Regions from separate parts of the Halomonas sp. hl-4 genome, predicted to be linked through region 2. Evidence: predicted binding sites of a transcription regulator. Region 2 holds the regulator's gene; the other holds the start of a gene.
What was found. The regulator FliA, encoded in region 2, starts transcription of late flagellar genes. The targets are predictions, from matches to a motif close to CTAAAGTTNNNNNNNNNNCNGCCGATA.
Positions count from the first base shown of each region.

Region 1: CPH17_RS01405 (DUF4019 domain-containing protein) is a predicted target of FliA. The motif match lies at 5,481-5,507, and genes of this name have one in related genera.

Region 1 covers NZ_LT907845.1:265,606-272,913, reverse strand. Annotated here, with positions in the region: gene CPH17_RS01440 (AraC family transcriptional regulator) at 1-601, opposite strand, end outside; gene CPH17_RS01435 (DUF1206 domain-containing protein) at 774-1,589, shown strand; gene CPH17_RS01430 (YqaA family protein) at 1,603-2,208, shown strand; gene CPH17_RS01425 (slipin family protein) at 2,235-3,023, opposite strand; gene CPH17_RS01420 (NfeD family protein) at 3,078-4,451, opposite strand; gene CPH17_RS01410 (hypothetical protein) at 4,804-5,004, shown strand; gene CPH17_RS01405 (DUF4019 domain-containing protein) at 5,019-5,426, opposite strand; gene CPH17_RS01400 (helix-turn-helix domain-containing protein) at 5,647-6,453, shown strand; gene CPH17_RS01395 (carboxymuconolactone decarboxylase family protein) at 6,505-6,957, shown strand; gene CPH17_RS20345 (YrhK family protein) at 6,957-7,145, shown strand.
Region 2 covers NZ_LT907845.1:2,798,198-2,805,505, reverse strand. Annotated here, with positions in the region: gene CPH17_RS13285 (adenosylcobalamin-dependent ribonucleoside-diphosphate reductase) at 1-1,009, opposite strand, end outside; gene CPH17_RS13280 (hypothetical protein) at 1,217-1,780, shown strand; gene CPH17_RS13275 (OmpA/MotB family protein) at 1,798-2,478, opposite strand; gene CPH17_RS13270 (motility protein A) at 2,484-3,302, opposite strand; gene CPH17_RS13265 (RNA polymerase sigma factor FliA) at 3,391-4,092, opposite strand; gene CPH17_RS13260 (flagellar protein FlhE) at 4,123-4,530, opposite strand; gene CPH17_RS13255 (hypothetical protein) at 4,596-5,153, opposite strand; gene flhF (flagellar biosynthesis protein FlhF) at 5,150-7,308, opposite strand, start outside.

The DNA.
Region 1 (7,308 bases), 1.7 Mb from region 2:
AACCAGACTGCTGACATAAACTTTCAAGCGAAATGTCTGCGGTACAATTATTACGTAAATAGACGGCAACCTGCTCTAGCGTGTCGGAAGATGTTGGCCATGCCGCGGGAGATTCTTGGGCAAGGATCTGCATAATTCTAGACAGGTACCCGGTTAGTACCACTTGCTTATCCTCAATAGCACGACGCTCGTCCAGCAGACATGACGCCATATCGCAATATTGTGCAAAAAGCTCGGGCTGAGTAATCACAGCGGTGGCAATATCCTGCCAGCAAGGTGCTTCAAGCAAACCCATCTGATATCGCAGCTCACTCAACCATGCGGTATCAACGTAGAGCATCAGGTATGCCCACGGCTGATTCTCAATGGGGTTACAGGCATGTACCCAATGGGGATTCATCATCACCAAGTCACCTGCGCTAATCTGATACGTCGTACCTTGGTAGCTAAAGGTGCTTCTGCCAGTGGTAACGGCGCCAAGCGACCAATGCACATGGCTGTGAGGCGCATAGCAGACTTGCCGTGCGTCGCAAATTTTACGCAGTTCCACATGGGGCATGCGCTTATCGCGCCAGAAAAGAGGAGAAGACGGTGGATTCATGCACTACTCAAACAGTGATAAAAGAAAATACAGAGGCTTAACCCGTTTAATTAGTCAGCATGTCGTGCTTAATCTACGCTAGACAATAGCACGACGCAGACTCAGTATAGTCGCCGCTCGTTTAAGTTGCTTATGGATGATTGGCAACCGCCTTATTTGTCAGGAGGACACCATGGCAAGCAGCTCGCCCGACCACCACGACGCTATTAGCGCCTTTGCCCGCATGGGCTACGCTTCCCGCGGGTTAGTTTACGTTCTTGTTGGCGGCCTAGCGGCGCTCGCCGCTTTTGGTCAGGGTGGCCAGGCGGAAGGTAGCCGCGGCGCACTGGAAACGGTGCTGAGCGCCCCGTTCGGCAAGGTGATGTTGGGCATTATCGCCGTCGGCCTGCTCGGGTACGCCATGTGGCGCTGCATACAAGCCTTCAAAGACCCTGACCAGCACGGCACCAGCGTCAAAGGCGTGGTGATTCGCTCAGGCTTATTGGTCAGTGCCGTGACCCATATATTATTGGCATTTTTTGCCGCCAGCCTCATCTTCCGCTTTCTATCCTCGGGTTCTTCAGGAGGCTCCAACGGTGGGTCGGAAGGCGTTGCCAGTTGGCTTATGCAACAACCCTTTGGCCGCTGGTTGGTGGCTGCCGTAGGCATCGCCATCATCGGCGCGGGCATCGCCCACGCGTTTAAAGGCTACAAAGCCAAGTTTGACAAGCACTTCGCCATGCCCTCGCGAACCCAAAAATGGGCCTATCCGATATGTCGTTTCGGCCTGGTGGTCCGTGGGCTCGTATTTGTGATCGTGGGTAGCTTCTTTATCATCGCCGCCTATCGATTTGACCCCAACGAAGCAGGCGGAACGGCAGAGGCGTTAGGCACATTACGGGACCAAGCCTACGGGCAATGGCTGTTTGGGTTTGTTGCGATTGGCCTACTGGCGTTTGGTTGCTATAGCTTACTGGCGGCTATTTATCGCCGCGTCGACCCTTCCTAATAGAGCGTCCAGTATGGCTTTTGCATCAACACGCGTTAAGCAATGGGTGGTTCGCTTAAACCATTCCCGGCATATGCTCTGGCTGCTGGGAATACTTTCCTTTCTGGAAACCATCATTCTGCCCATCCCCATTGAGCTGGTATTAATCCCGCTGATGGCAATCAATAAATCACGCCTTTGGGCAATCGCTACGGCGGCCACCGTCGGGTGCCTTACGGCATCGCTGATTGGCTATGGCGTTGGCATGGTGCTGTTTCAATCGATAGGTAGCTGGTTTATCGAGACCATGGGCATGCAGAACACTTACGCCTCGTTCCAAGACTTTTTTGACCAATATGGGTTTGTGGCTATTCTCACCCTGGGGATTTTGCCTATTCCCTTTCAGGTTGCGATGATTACCGCAGGGCTATCCGGCTACCCTATTCTTCTGTTTGCCCTCGCGGCCCTGATCGCGCGCGGCATTCGCTACTTCGGGCTGGCTTGGCTGGTCTACCGCTTTGGTAGCCGCGTCATCCACCTATGGAAGCGCCATGCCTTTATCACCAGCTTAGTGGCCGGTTTGGCAGTGCTTGCGGTGGCATTAGGCATGCAAGCACTGGCGGGCTTGGTGATGTCATAATCCCCTACTCCACCCGCAAAGAGCCTTTACGCGTCGTCTTGTTTTGTGCCCGATGTGGGCGGCATGTGCTTAGCCTTCATATCCTTGAAGGCCTCCATGATGTCCATGGGCAGCGGGAAGAAGATCGTCGAGGCGTTCTTGTTGCTCATATCGCTCATGGTTTGCAGGTAGCGTAGCTGCAACGCGGCGGAGTTTTCTTGCATCACGTTGGCTGCCTCAACCAGCTTCTTGGAAGCCTGTAGTTCGCCTTCGGCGTGAATCACCTTGGCACGCCGCTCGCGCTCTGCCTCGGCCTGGCGGGCAATCGCCCGAATCATGCTCTCATCCAGATCCACGTGTTTGATCTCGACATTCGCCACCTTGATGCCCCAGGCATCGGTTTGGGTATCGATAATTTCCTGGATATCGTCGTTGAGCTTATCGCGCTCGGAGAGCATTTCATCCAGGTCGTGCTTGCCTAGCACCGAACGCAGCGTGGTCTGCGCCAGTTGGCTGGTCGCCTGGGTGTAATTCTCGACCTGAATAATTGCTTTTTCCGGGTCAATCACGCGGAAGTAAAGCACGGCGTTGACCTTCACCGTGACGTTATCCTGAGAGATCACATCCTGCTCGGGCACATCCATGGTGATCACCCGCAGATCGACCACCTGCATCTTTTGAATGGCGGGGATCACGATGACCAGACCAGGCCCCTTCACCGTCTGGAAACGGCCCAGGAAGAACACCACGCCGCGTTTGTATTCCGGCAAAATGCGAATGGAGGCAGCGACCAGCAACACCACCAGCACGACAGGGACTAAATATGAAAGCAACATAGAGCACCTCATCTAGCAATTGGTCTGTGATATACAACCCGCGGCAGGCAGGCGCTACGGGGGCGACACGAAGACCGTCAAGCCCTTAAGGCGCTCCACTTTCACCTCATCGCCTTGCTTGATCGGTACATTACTCACCGCATTCCAGCGCTCACCGTGCAGGCGCACATGGCCGTGAGTCTCAAAGTCTTCCAAGGCAATGGCACTTGCGCCAATCAACTGCTCCATCCCTGTGTGTGCGGGACGTTTGCGCAGCGTTGCAAAGCGCGTCAGCGTCCACAACATCAACCCGCCGGACACCAGCGCCACGCCACCGATTAACGTTAGCGAAATGGGGAGATATTCGGCATCCATCAGCATGATCGAGCCCAGTACAAAGGCGGCAATACCGCCCGCTCCCAGCACACCAAAGCTGGGCATTAGCGCCTCGCCCACCATTAATGCCAAGCCCACCAGGACGAGAGCCAGGCCGGCATAATTGATCGGTAGCATCTGAAAGGCAAACAACGCCAGTAGCAACGAAATAACACCGATAGTGCCCGGGAATAGGCTTCCAGGACTTGAAAGCTCGAAGATCAGCCCGTAAAAGCCAATGATCAACAAGAAGTAAGCGATGGTGGGATTGGTAATCAGCGAGAGCATTTGGGTGCGCCAATCCGGGTCAAAGCGCTCAATGGCGAGGTCAGCCGTTTCAAGCGTATGGTCGCCGCGCTCCATGACCACGCTCATACCGTCAATTTGCCTCAGCAGGTCATCGATATCGCTTGCCACCACGTCGATAACGTTTTGCTCCAGCGCTTCACTGGCGGTGAGGTTTACCGCCTCGCGCACCGCCGCTTCGGCCCAATCGGCGTTGCGGTCGTGGCGCTCGGCCAGGCTGCGGATAAAGCTCACCGCATCTTCCATAACCTTGCGTTCCATGGCGCTGCCTGCGCTGCCACTCTCGCCTTCACGCTGGCCATCGGCATCTTCGTTTTCTTCATCAGCGCTGCCTGGAAAGCCAGAGCCACCCATCTGCACCGGCGTGGCAGAGCCTAAATGCGTAGAAGGCGACATCGCCGCCACGTGGCTACCGTACATCAGGTAAGTGCCCGCGCTTGCCGCCCGCGCACCGTTAGGGGAGACATACATTACCACCGGGATATCGGCATTGAGCATTTCACGGATCATATCGCGGGTCGTATCAACCAAGCCGCCAGGCGTATCTAATTCAACCACGACCACTTCGCTGCCCTGCTCGCGGGCCTGGCGCAAGCCGCGCTCAAGATAATCTTTCGTGGTGGGGCCAATGGCACCTTCAACCTTCATAACCAAGGCGTTACGCGATGACGTTTGTGCCATGGCCTGCCAGGTGAACGACAGTGCCAGCATCAGCACGCCTGCCAGCAATAGCCACAGCCAAGGGGATTTGTATGAAAGGCTTCGCATATCAGCACCCCGCGCTAGCACCTTGAAACCCTTATCGAGCCGCTTTTTCAAGCAACCATTGCGCCATCATTTCTGTTTACAAAAATGACCCTTTGTATATTTTTTGAACAACCGATATCGCCATTAGGTTCCACTTTCAACGTAGCATTTGTAGTGGGTTTCGTAATGATTAGGGCGAAGAAAGACGCGCCGGGCAGTAACCTTGATGCACGAATGAAGTTCATACCACTAGTTGCCATACCATTATTTTCCTTATAGGGAAAATAATCTCAATTGGTCGACAACTTGGCATTTTTATCCCTATCGGGAAATAAACCTTGCTCAACAGCTTTTGCCGCGCGACGGGCAAGCCATGGCGGCCATGGGCAAACTCAGCTACCCGTTTATAAAACGAGAAATTACGCGACTGTGCGACGCCATCAGCGAACTTGCTGAAAGCGTCGACCTTCAACTTGCACTTGAGCGCGCGGGTTTACCTGCCAATCGCTGGGCAAGCCTTCAGCAACAGCGGCAGCATATCGTCAGGCAGTGCAAAAAAGCACAGCGCTGGTAGCTGGCAGATTAAGACTACTCCACGTAATAGCCGCTCACCCGCCAGGTACCGTCTTCAAGATGAGGGGTAACGGTCTCAACCCGACGCTCGTTATTCTCGAAGCCGGTTTGAAAGGTAAACACGATATAGTCGCCACTCGGCGCGCCGGGCATAGACGTTTCGCGGCTGGCACGCATCCTCTGGCGAGACGACACCTTGCCAAAATCCCGGCGTACAAGCTCAATGGTGCGGGCCAGCATACCTTGAGACAGCGGCGCTTTTAATATCGGCGACGCCGCTTCCCAGGCTTGTTCGAAATTACCGTTATCGATCGCTTCTAACCAGGCAAGCGCTGCAGCTTCCGCCGCGTCGGTATTGGCTAAGGCATGCGAGCTGAGAGACAGCAGCGCCGCCGAAATGATAAAGCGCAAGATGTTGGGCATGGCAGGCTCTCATGACGTTGGGTAACGATCGTGTAAATTCGTCCTATAGAGAGTTATCGGAAATGGGCGGGGTTTCTTTAGGGAATTTGTAAGATCTGCCAATATCAGTTCGGTCTATTTACTCATGCGAACGTAGCTGCACTTCCCCAGCTTATGGCTTTAAGGTTTAATAAGGGCTATGCGATGAAGCTTTTTTCATCAACGATAGCGTGTTGAAGCCATGGCTTTATTTATCCTGCCCAGCAACGCCGCCTGTTTGAATTTGCAGCAGCGCTTACCCGACGAACGCCTTCGCCCTTGGGTGCAATGCCTTTGGTCTATGGCCGGGCAAGGCAGCGTTGTTCCACTCCAAACAGGAAAGCTCTATCCCGACGCCGGCTCCAGCCTTACAATCAAACTTGCCAGCACCCAGCCAATTATTACGTTTTGCTTTAATAAAAGCACCCTGGTTGAGACGTTTAACCCAGCGGAAACCTGTTTAAGCATTCGATTCAAAGCGGCAGGTGCCTTTGCTCTGCTGGGCTTGGAGCCACAACAGTTTTCAGATACCCATCACTCATTGGGCATTGATGATAAACCGCCCTGGTTGGATAGCCTGATGCCGCTGGTCGAGCGTCTTTACCAGGTTAATGCAGCCAAGGGCCTTGCCTTACTAGAGGCTTGGCTGCTTAGCCAGTTGGAATGCCAATCACCCAGCACTAGCCGTACTCAAAACCTGGTTGAAGAAATTGGCAGGCTACAACTGCCCCCGAAGCAGCTAATGGCCAACCTGGGATTTACTCGGCGCACGCTGGAACGCAAATTAAAGAAAGAAGTAGGCGTTTCACCCGGCCATTTAGTGGGTTATGCCCGAATGTATAATGCCCGCCAGCTGTTAGTTAACAATCCCCACCTTCCCCTCGCGGAAATAGGCCTACAGTGCGGCTACTTCGACCAAGCGCATTTTTCTCACGCCTTTCATAAATTCACCTATGAAACCCCAGCAGCTTATCGAAAGCGCAAATTGTCGCAAATTTACAAGGCGTGAAGGTTTTCCGGTTTTAAGCTGGCTTCTCAACTTATTAACCGGAGCATTCTCATGCTGCAACGCCTATCCCCTGAATCCGTTTACCGTCTGTGCCCTCGCCTACCTAAGCATCTTCATGCCTTAGGCAAAGTCGCGTCAGATTCAGCCGTTCATAAAACGATAATTCACCTGGTTAACTTACGCGTTTCACAAATCAATCACTGTTGTTACTGCCAGCATATGCACAGCCAAGAGGCCCGAGACGATGGCGAACGCCAGGCGCGCCTGGACGTATTACCCGCCTGGCGAGAAGCACCTTGCTTTAATGAAGAAGAGCGTGCCGCGCTTGCCTGGGCAGAAGCCCTCACACTCATCAGCCAGGAAATGGTCAGCGATGACGACTATCAAAACGCAATAACCGCATTTGGCGAGCAAGGTATGATGGAACTCACCAGCGTCATACTGGAAATGAACAGCTGGAACCGGATATCGGTAAGTTTTCAGTTCACGCCGGAGATAAATTGATGGTAATGACGCTGCGCCAACAGCTCCCTAACCTGCTAGGCATCTTGTCCAGCTTGTGCTTTTTCTTCGGTAGTTTCCTGTTCCTGCCAATGTTTGCGGTCTACGCAACACTCGGCGTCTGGTGCTTTATAGCGGGGTCGTTGATCATGTTTATTATTTATCTAATAAATATAAAAAACAGACAATAACTTCGCACACACAGGGTGCGGCATCCCAAGGTAGGGCGCAATACTGAAAAAACGCATAACGTCGATTCGCTATGCGTTTTTTCTAAACATGACGCACCAGCCAATAGAGCGGGTTACTTCTCAAACCCACCCCGCTCGTTTACTATGCGCCACCCAAGTTCCC
Region 2 (7,308 bases):
TGGTCAGATTGACCGAGCCCAGCAAACACGCGCCTTCCGGCGGCAGCGGCTGCTCCCCGCAAGGGTTGGTGGCACGGATATCTTCGCAGAACCAGTTGTTGTTCATGCGGTTTACTTGGTCGATCAGGATGAACCCTGGCTCGGCGTAGTCGTAGGTCGAGGACATGATGGTGTCCCACAGCTCCCGCGCCTTGATCACTTCGACAATTCGGCAGGCCACGCGGCCTTCATCGTCAACCGTGTAGCCTTCCTCGACCACTGGCCAGTCACGGTAGATGATGTCCTCGGCGCTGACGTCGTCTTTTTCACCGGGGTGCAGCGGGAAGGCGAGCGGCCAGTCGGCGTTGCGCTTCACGGCCTCCATGAACTCATCGGTGATCAACAGACTGAGGTTGAACTGACGCAGGCGCCCGGCCTCGCGCTTGGCCTGGATAAATTCACGCACGTCGGGGTGGCCGACATCGAAGGTGCCCATCTGCGCACCGCGACGGCCGCCGGCGGAGGCCACGGTGAAACACATCTTGTCGTAGATATCCATAAACGCCAGCGGGCCGTTGGTGCCCGCGCCAGCGCCAAACACAAACGCCCCTTTGTGCCGCAGCGTCGAGAAGTCGTAGCCGATGCCCGCGCCAGACTTGAGCGTCATGCCCGCGTCCACTACGGAATCCAGAATATCGCGCATTGAATCGCGAATGGTGCGCGACACCGTGCAGTTAATCAGGCTCACCGCTGGCTTATAGGCTTCAGCGCCGGCATTTGAGAGGATTCGCCCGGCGGGAATCGCGCCGTGTTCCAACGCCCAGCGAAATTTGGGCAGCCACTCATCGGCTTTATCGCCTTCCACCTCCGCCAGGGCTTTCGCCACCCGCTCGAAGGTTGCGCCCAGGTCCTGATCCACCGGCTGACTATGACGATCTTTGAGACGATATTTAGCGTCCCAAATTTCTCGCGACGGCTCCTGCAGTGGGACATCGTTCGAAGTGTTCATAGCCTGGGTAGCAGTACTCATGTCGCAAAACTCCTTCACGGCGGTGGAAATGGCGCGTTAATCAGCACGATTATACGGGGCAATCAAATGAAGTATAGCCTTGACTTTGCACTACATCGGCCGTTTTTTCACACTTTTTCTACCATATATAGAAAAATCAGCGCGTTAGTCTTTTGCCCTTGGCCATCAGACGATAGGCTAAGGGTTTTCCAGATGATGGGCCTGTTCATGCCGTTAATGTCCCGCTTTTATTCAGCACTTGCTTACCCCGCGCTTGGCGCGGCGTTGGTCTTATCGCTGCCATCGGCTTATGCCGTATCGTTTAACGTCGAAGACGATCAAGCCCACGGTCACTGGCAGTCAATGTCATTGACCCTCGGTGAAGAGCGGCATTTTCGTGCGGTGGAGACCCATAGCTACTCGGATGCCACCTTGAGCGTCAACGCCACCCAAGGCGTATGCGATTTGCCGTGGCTGGAAATGCGCGTTGAGCTGGACGCCGCCCAAGGAGAAAGCCGGGCGGTCGATCTGGTACCCGCGCGATTACGCGTCGATGAGCGCGAACGACTCAACAGCGTTGCCGAATTTATTACCGAGCGCGCCGATAACGGCTTTTATGCCCACTTTTATTTAAACGATATCGACGCTTTAATCGCCGACATGAGCGACGGTGAGCGGATATTCCTGGGCTTTGATCAAGGCGATGAAGAGCCTTGGTATATGACGTTTAGCCTGGAGGGCGCAGGGAAAGCGCTGGCGCGCATGCAGGCCCTGTGTCAGCAGGCTTCGTAAGGGTTGTAAGAGGTTATTTACTCGCGCGCTGACGGTTGCCTAAGCACAAGTTCAACCCGTCGATTAGCGGCTCGTCCCTGCGACGTGGCGTTGTTTTCTATCGGCTGGGTATCGGCATAGCCAACGGCGCGCATGCGATCAACATTGAGCCCTTGGCTTTCTAAATGGCGAACCACCGCGATGGAACGAGCTGATGAGAGCTCCCAATTGGATGGGAAGCGCGAGGTCGCAATGGGCACATTGTCGGTATGTCCTTCGACGGATACCTGCCCTTCAAAGGCATTCAATACATCCACTAGGCTGGCAATGAGATCGCGGCCCTGACCGGTAAGCTGCGCCCGCCCGCTATCGAATAACAGCCTATCGTTGATGCGCAGCGTCACGCCTTCCTGGCCTTGGGATACGTCCACCCCGGGGATACGAATGCCGTCGAAGCGAGGTTGCACGCCACTATGCCGCGGCTGGATACCGGCGGCCAAGGTGGCCAGGGGCAGGTCTTCGATAGCGCCGGGAGACACCTCGGCGACACTGCCGGCGGCACCCTCGTCGTTACCGCCGGGCGGGGCCAAAGAAAGCAGCAATACGAACAGGGTAAGCAATAACGTCAGCACGTCCAGGTAGCTGGTTAGCCAACCATCATCCTCTCCACCCGTTAGCAGCGGCGCCTCTAAGGTCTGTCGCGTATCCCTGTCTAACATGGCCGCTACCCTTTGGCAGCAGCACTTGTGCGGGTGCGCGGCTTCTTAACGTCAGGTTCACGGATTTCGTCATGGTAATTAGCGATGAACGAATTGAGCGTTTCTTCGATAAAGGAAGGCAACCGGCGCTTGGTAATCAGTGAAATCCCTTCCAATACCATATTCATGGTAATCAGCCGTTCTTCGGTGCGCCGCTCCAACTTTACCGCGACAGGCTTGAACACCAGATTGGCCAGCAAAATACCATAGAAGGTCGTCAGCAATGCCACCGCCATACGCGGGCCAATGACGTCAAGATTGCCGGAATCCATGACTTCCAGCATATTGACCAGGCCTACCAGCGTGCCAATCATGCCAAACGCCGGTGCATAAGTGGCCATGGTTCGGAAAATTTGCGCTTCCGCATGCTCGCGCGCTTTTAGCCGCGCAATACGCCAGCGCAGCATATCGAAGATTTCGTCTTCTTTGGTGTTGGCGATAACCAGTTGGATACCGGTACGTAAAAACGGGTTGCGGGTATGTTCAAGCTCTCTCTCAACGGCGCGAACATCGCCCTTAAACCATAGCCGCGACATGGAAACCAGTTCGTTGATATCGTCACGCACATAGGTATTTTCGCGGCGAAAGACAAGCCCGACCAAACGCACCACACGGAGCACTTCTTTAAGTGGATAGCTGATAAAGGTGGCGGCAAGCGTACCGGTGACCACGATAGCGAGCCCCGGTAAATTGAAGAAGCTTTCCGGCGATTCAGCAGTAAAAAACAAGACGCTTACCAACAGCAGGATGCTGGCACATATACCGATCAGCGTCGATGGATTCATGTCGTGCTCCTTAAAGCATTAAATACGGGACGCGTTAGCGCGGGGTGTTGAAACAGCAGCGCGTTCCCCGCCGTTTTTGCCGTCACGACTACGCCGAATCGTTTAACTTTGCGCGCAGGCGACTCACCGCTTGGCTATGCAGTTGGGAAACGCGTGATTCAGTAACGCCCAACACAGCACCTACTTCTTTTAAATTCAATTCTTCTTGGTAATACAGCGCCATAAGCAGCTTTTCACGCTCGGGCAATGCCTCAATGGCGGCCACTAGCGTTTCCCGCTGTTGGCCATCTAGCAAATGATCGAACGGCGAACTACTCGCCTCACGGCTATACGGCTCACTGCCATCGGCCACCAACTCTTCGAAGGGCAGCAACTGCCCACTATTAGTGTCATGCAGCAGTTGCTGATAATCGCCGAGCGGCATATCCAACGAGGCCGCAATTTCTGCTTCTTCAGGGGCGCGCCCCAGCGATTGCTCCAATCGCCTGACAGCCTCATCCACGGCCCGGGCAGAGCGCCGGACGCTGCGGGGCAACCAATCGCGGGTGCGCAACTCGTCCACCATGGCGCCGCGAATGCGCTGACTAGCAAACGTCGCAAAGGTAGCGCCCTGAGTGGCATCGAAGCGTCCTAGGGCCTCTAATAGACCCATCATGCCCGCCTGGATTAAGTCGTCCAGCTCAATGCTGGCTGGCAACCTGACTTGAAGCGTCAAGGCCTGACGTCTTACCAGTGGCATGTACTCCGTCATCAGCTCACTTTGTTCGATCCTGCCTTGTGCTGTATACATCCTCTTGCCTCGCGGCTAAACCACCTTGACTCACTGATAATTTATAATCATCTGCAACCCTTTAATGCTGACGGGCCGCTGCCCTGGCCGTAGCGCAAACTGAAAATGCAGCGGCGTTGTCGCACCTAGCCCTGATAAAGCACGGGTCTCCCCACGCATCCCTGATAAAGGAACACAACGCTCAGGATGACATAGCCAGGACTGAAGCGCTGCCCCGGGGGGATGCTGGTATTGCCATTGGACGCGCTCAATGACCGCCGTCGGTGCGGCGACACCCGCTGGGGGACGCGCCGTATCACTGCGGCTGGCGCGGTCGCTCATGGCCACCGTAAGCCCCGGCACTTGCGTGACCCAACTGCTGGACGCCGCCTGAGCTAACGAGCCAGTCCCCACTGCTAGTACCAAAATGCTAATTACATAACGCCAATAGCCTAGCATGCTTGGTTCCTTTTCATGAGCGAATTAGCCCCGTTTATTAGGCGCTTTACAGGCGTTCGCCGCGCTCAGCGGGCCAACAATAGCAGCTCGATGCCTAAATAGTTCTTGGCCGCCTGCTGTAGGTTTTCCAACAGACCTTGCCTGGGCAAATTAGGCTCGTGCAACGCCAGTAGACGCTGCGGGCCGTTATGCTGGCTTAGCTGTTTCAATACATGGTACATGCGCCCAAACGCATCGGCATCGCTGTGTATCCATAGTGCCCAGCGACGATGATCCTGGCTAAGTCGTGCCAGTTCGGGCGCATCCGGCATCACAATACGAATATCCCAGTCGGCTGGGTCCTTGGCCCAGGCGCGTCCCAATGCAGCCCACTGGCCTAGCCGCGCGCTAACCTTACGTACTTGAACCGGCCCAGCGTTGGGCAACCCAATCACCATTAACGGCGTTTTCGGTACAGGTGGCCCGACGGGCGGCATCATGGCCGCTGCGCTGGGTACAACAGGCGACCGGTAGGCCATCGGCCGGGGCGATTCCGTTGCCTCAGGGGGCGCTTCATCGCCCCGCTGCTGACGCTGCAGGTCGGCCCACTTGCGTAGCCCGGCGGCTTGGTCATGAGCGCTCATACCAAGCCCTCACGGTGAACGCCACCCAGCTGGCGGATCGCATCACGGGCCATAAAGGCATACACCAGAGCATCGAGCAGCGCTGTATCGCGCCGCCGCCGACGGCTGCCCAACAAGTTCAACACGTCACTATGCAATGCACTGGCGGCCTCATCGTCAGCGCAGTCGAGATGCCCCGCCACGGCGGCGATACCACTGGCCATCAGCAATCGCACCTCTGGGCTTACCTCACCACTGTCGGCATCTTTTAACTGTTGCCAGGCACGACGGGTCATTGCTGAAAGCCCTTCGCTTTGCAGTTGGGTCACCAACAGGCTCAGCACCTCATTGCCCAACCGCGCAGGTGTAAGCCAATAACGCCGCGTGACTACCTTAGCACTTTCCGGATCGCGCACTTCGCCGTACCACGCCAGCAACTCCCGTCCGTCTTGATCGCTGACTTCGGCATAGGCCGTCCACAGGGCCATCGGCTGGCCACGGAAACGCACGTTAACGCGGTGGTTGAGCGTGCTTTCCACAAACAATTGGCGTAGCGCATAGCGTTCGCCGTGCAAGTGTACCCTGAGGGCTGGCGGGGCCAAGCTGACCCAGGTCAAGTATTGGCGCTCCAGCCAGGACAATGCCTCGCTGTCGGGTAAGGCAGGTAATAAATGGACCGCGACACCATCGCGCTCACTAAAGTTTGCCATGCGCGGCTGCCAACCGGCTGGCTGACGGTGCTGTAGCCAGGGCAGCGCCATCCAGGCGCCATCTGCATCGAGCCCTATATCGGGCATTGCCCAATCACAGCCACGTTCATTGCGGCGTGGCGACCACGTCATGCCCAGCATGCGCTGGGGCGGCGGGTACCCCTCCAGAAGCTCGTCCAGTCGCTGATCCTGCAACACGCTGGGCAAGTTGGCGATGTCCCAGACGCCTTCCAGCCGGTCAAAGCCCGCCAGCCGCTCGCGCAACTGGGCAAACAGTGACGACAGACGGCGGCCCTGGCCCAGCACATCCCGCGACCAGCGCGGCATGCTAATCGGCGAGGTAGTCATGGGAGCGCTGCCTACCTGCGCGGCGGCTGTGTTCAACGCCTGGTCGACTAGTGCAGCAGGATCAGCCACCGCCATATCTTCGGGTACCTGCTGGCCATAGGAGCCAAACAGCACACGCATGCCATGGCGCATGACAATATCCAGGATGGGCGCCAACCGCCCCGCTTCATCCTGCTTGGTGATGATGCAATCATCCAGCTCAGCACCCGCCGCTCGGGCGGCTTGACGATAGCGCAGCACCACCTCTTCGAGGGTTTCCGGCTGACTGGCGGCATTAAGCAGTAGCACCAACCTGACGTTGGAACGACCGCCCTGCAGGTGGGCGATCTGTTCGATCACCCGCTGGTCGCGCTGGCTCATTCCCACGGTATCGATAATCACCCACTGCTTTCCCTGCAGGCGACCCAACAGGTCGTCGATGGGTTGTTCCGCATCCAGCGCGTACATGGGGATATCAAGCAAGCGCGCGTAGATGCGCAGTTGCTCATGGGCGCCGATACGGAAGCTGTCGGTGGTTACCAAGGCGACCGGGCGAGTACCGTGGCGCATCACAAATCGGGCCGCCAGCTTGGCGGTGGTGGTCGTCTTACCCACCCCGGTGGGACCCACCAGCGCCACAATGCCTGTTTGATCAAAGAATTCAGGCTCATCCTGGAGAACGGTTAGGCGCGCCATGAGTCGCTCGCGAAGCCATGCCAACCCCTGCTCGCTATCGGCGGTTGGCGTCGCCAAGCTGGTAGGCAAATCTACCAAAAGGTCGTCAGCTAACTCGGTACTAAATCCTACGCCACAAAGTAGCTGGCGCCAGCGCTCGGCCCCGCTGGCGGTTGAGGCGGGCGACGCGCGGTGGTCGGTTTGCTGGGAGGCGAGCAGCGAGCGCATATCCTGCATCTCGCGTAGTAAGCGCTCGCTCATCGCTTCGAGCGGGTCCTTGGGCGTGGCTGTCGGCTCGCTAGGCGGTGGCGGTGAGGGTTCGAAATGATCAACGGCTTCATCCGCCATGGCGAGAATTTCGACGCCGCCTTCAGTGCGGCGGTTAGCGACAATCAGCGCGTCGTCACCCAGTGCTTCTCGCACTTGGCGCATTACATCGCGACTATTAGCGCCCACGAAACGTC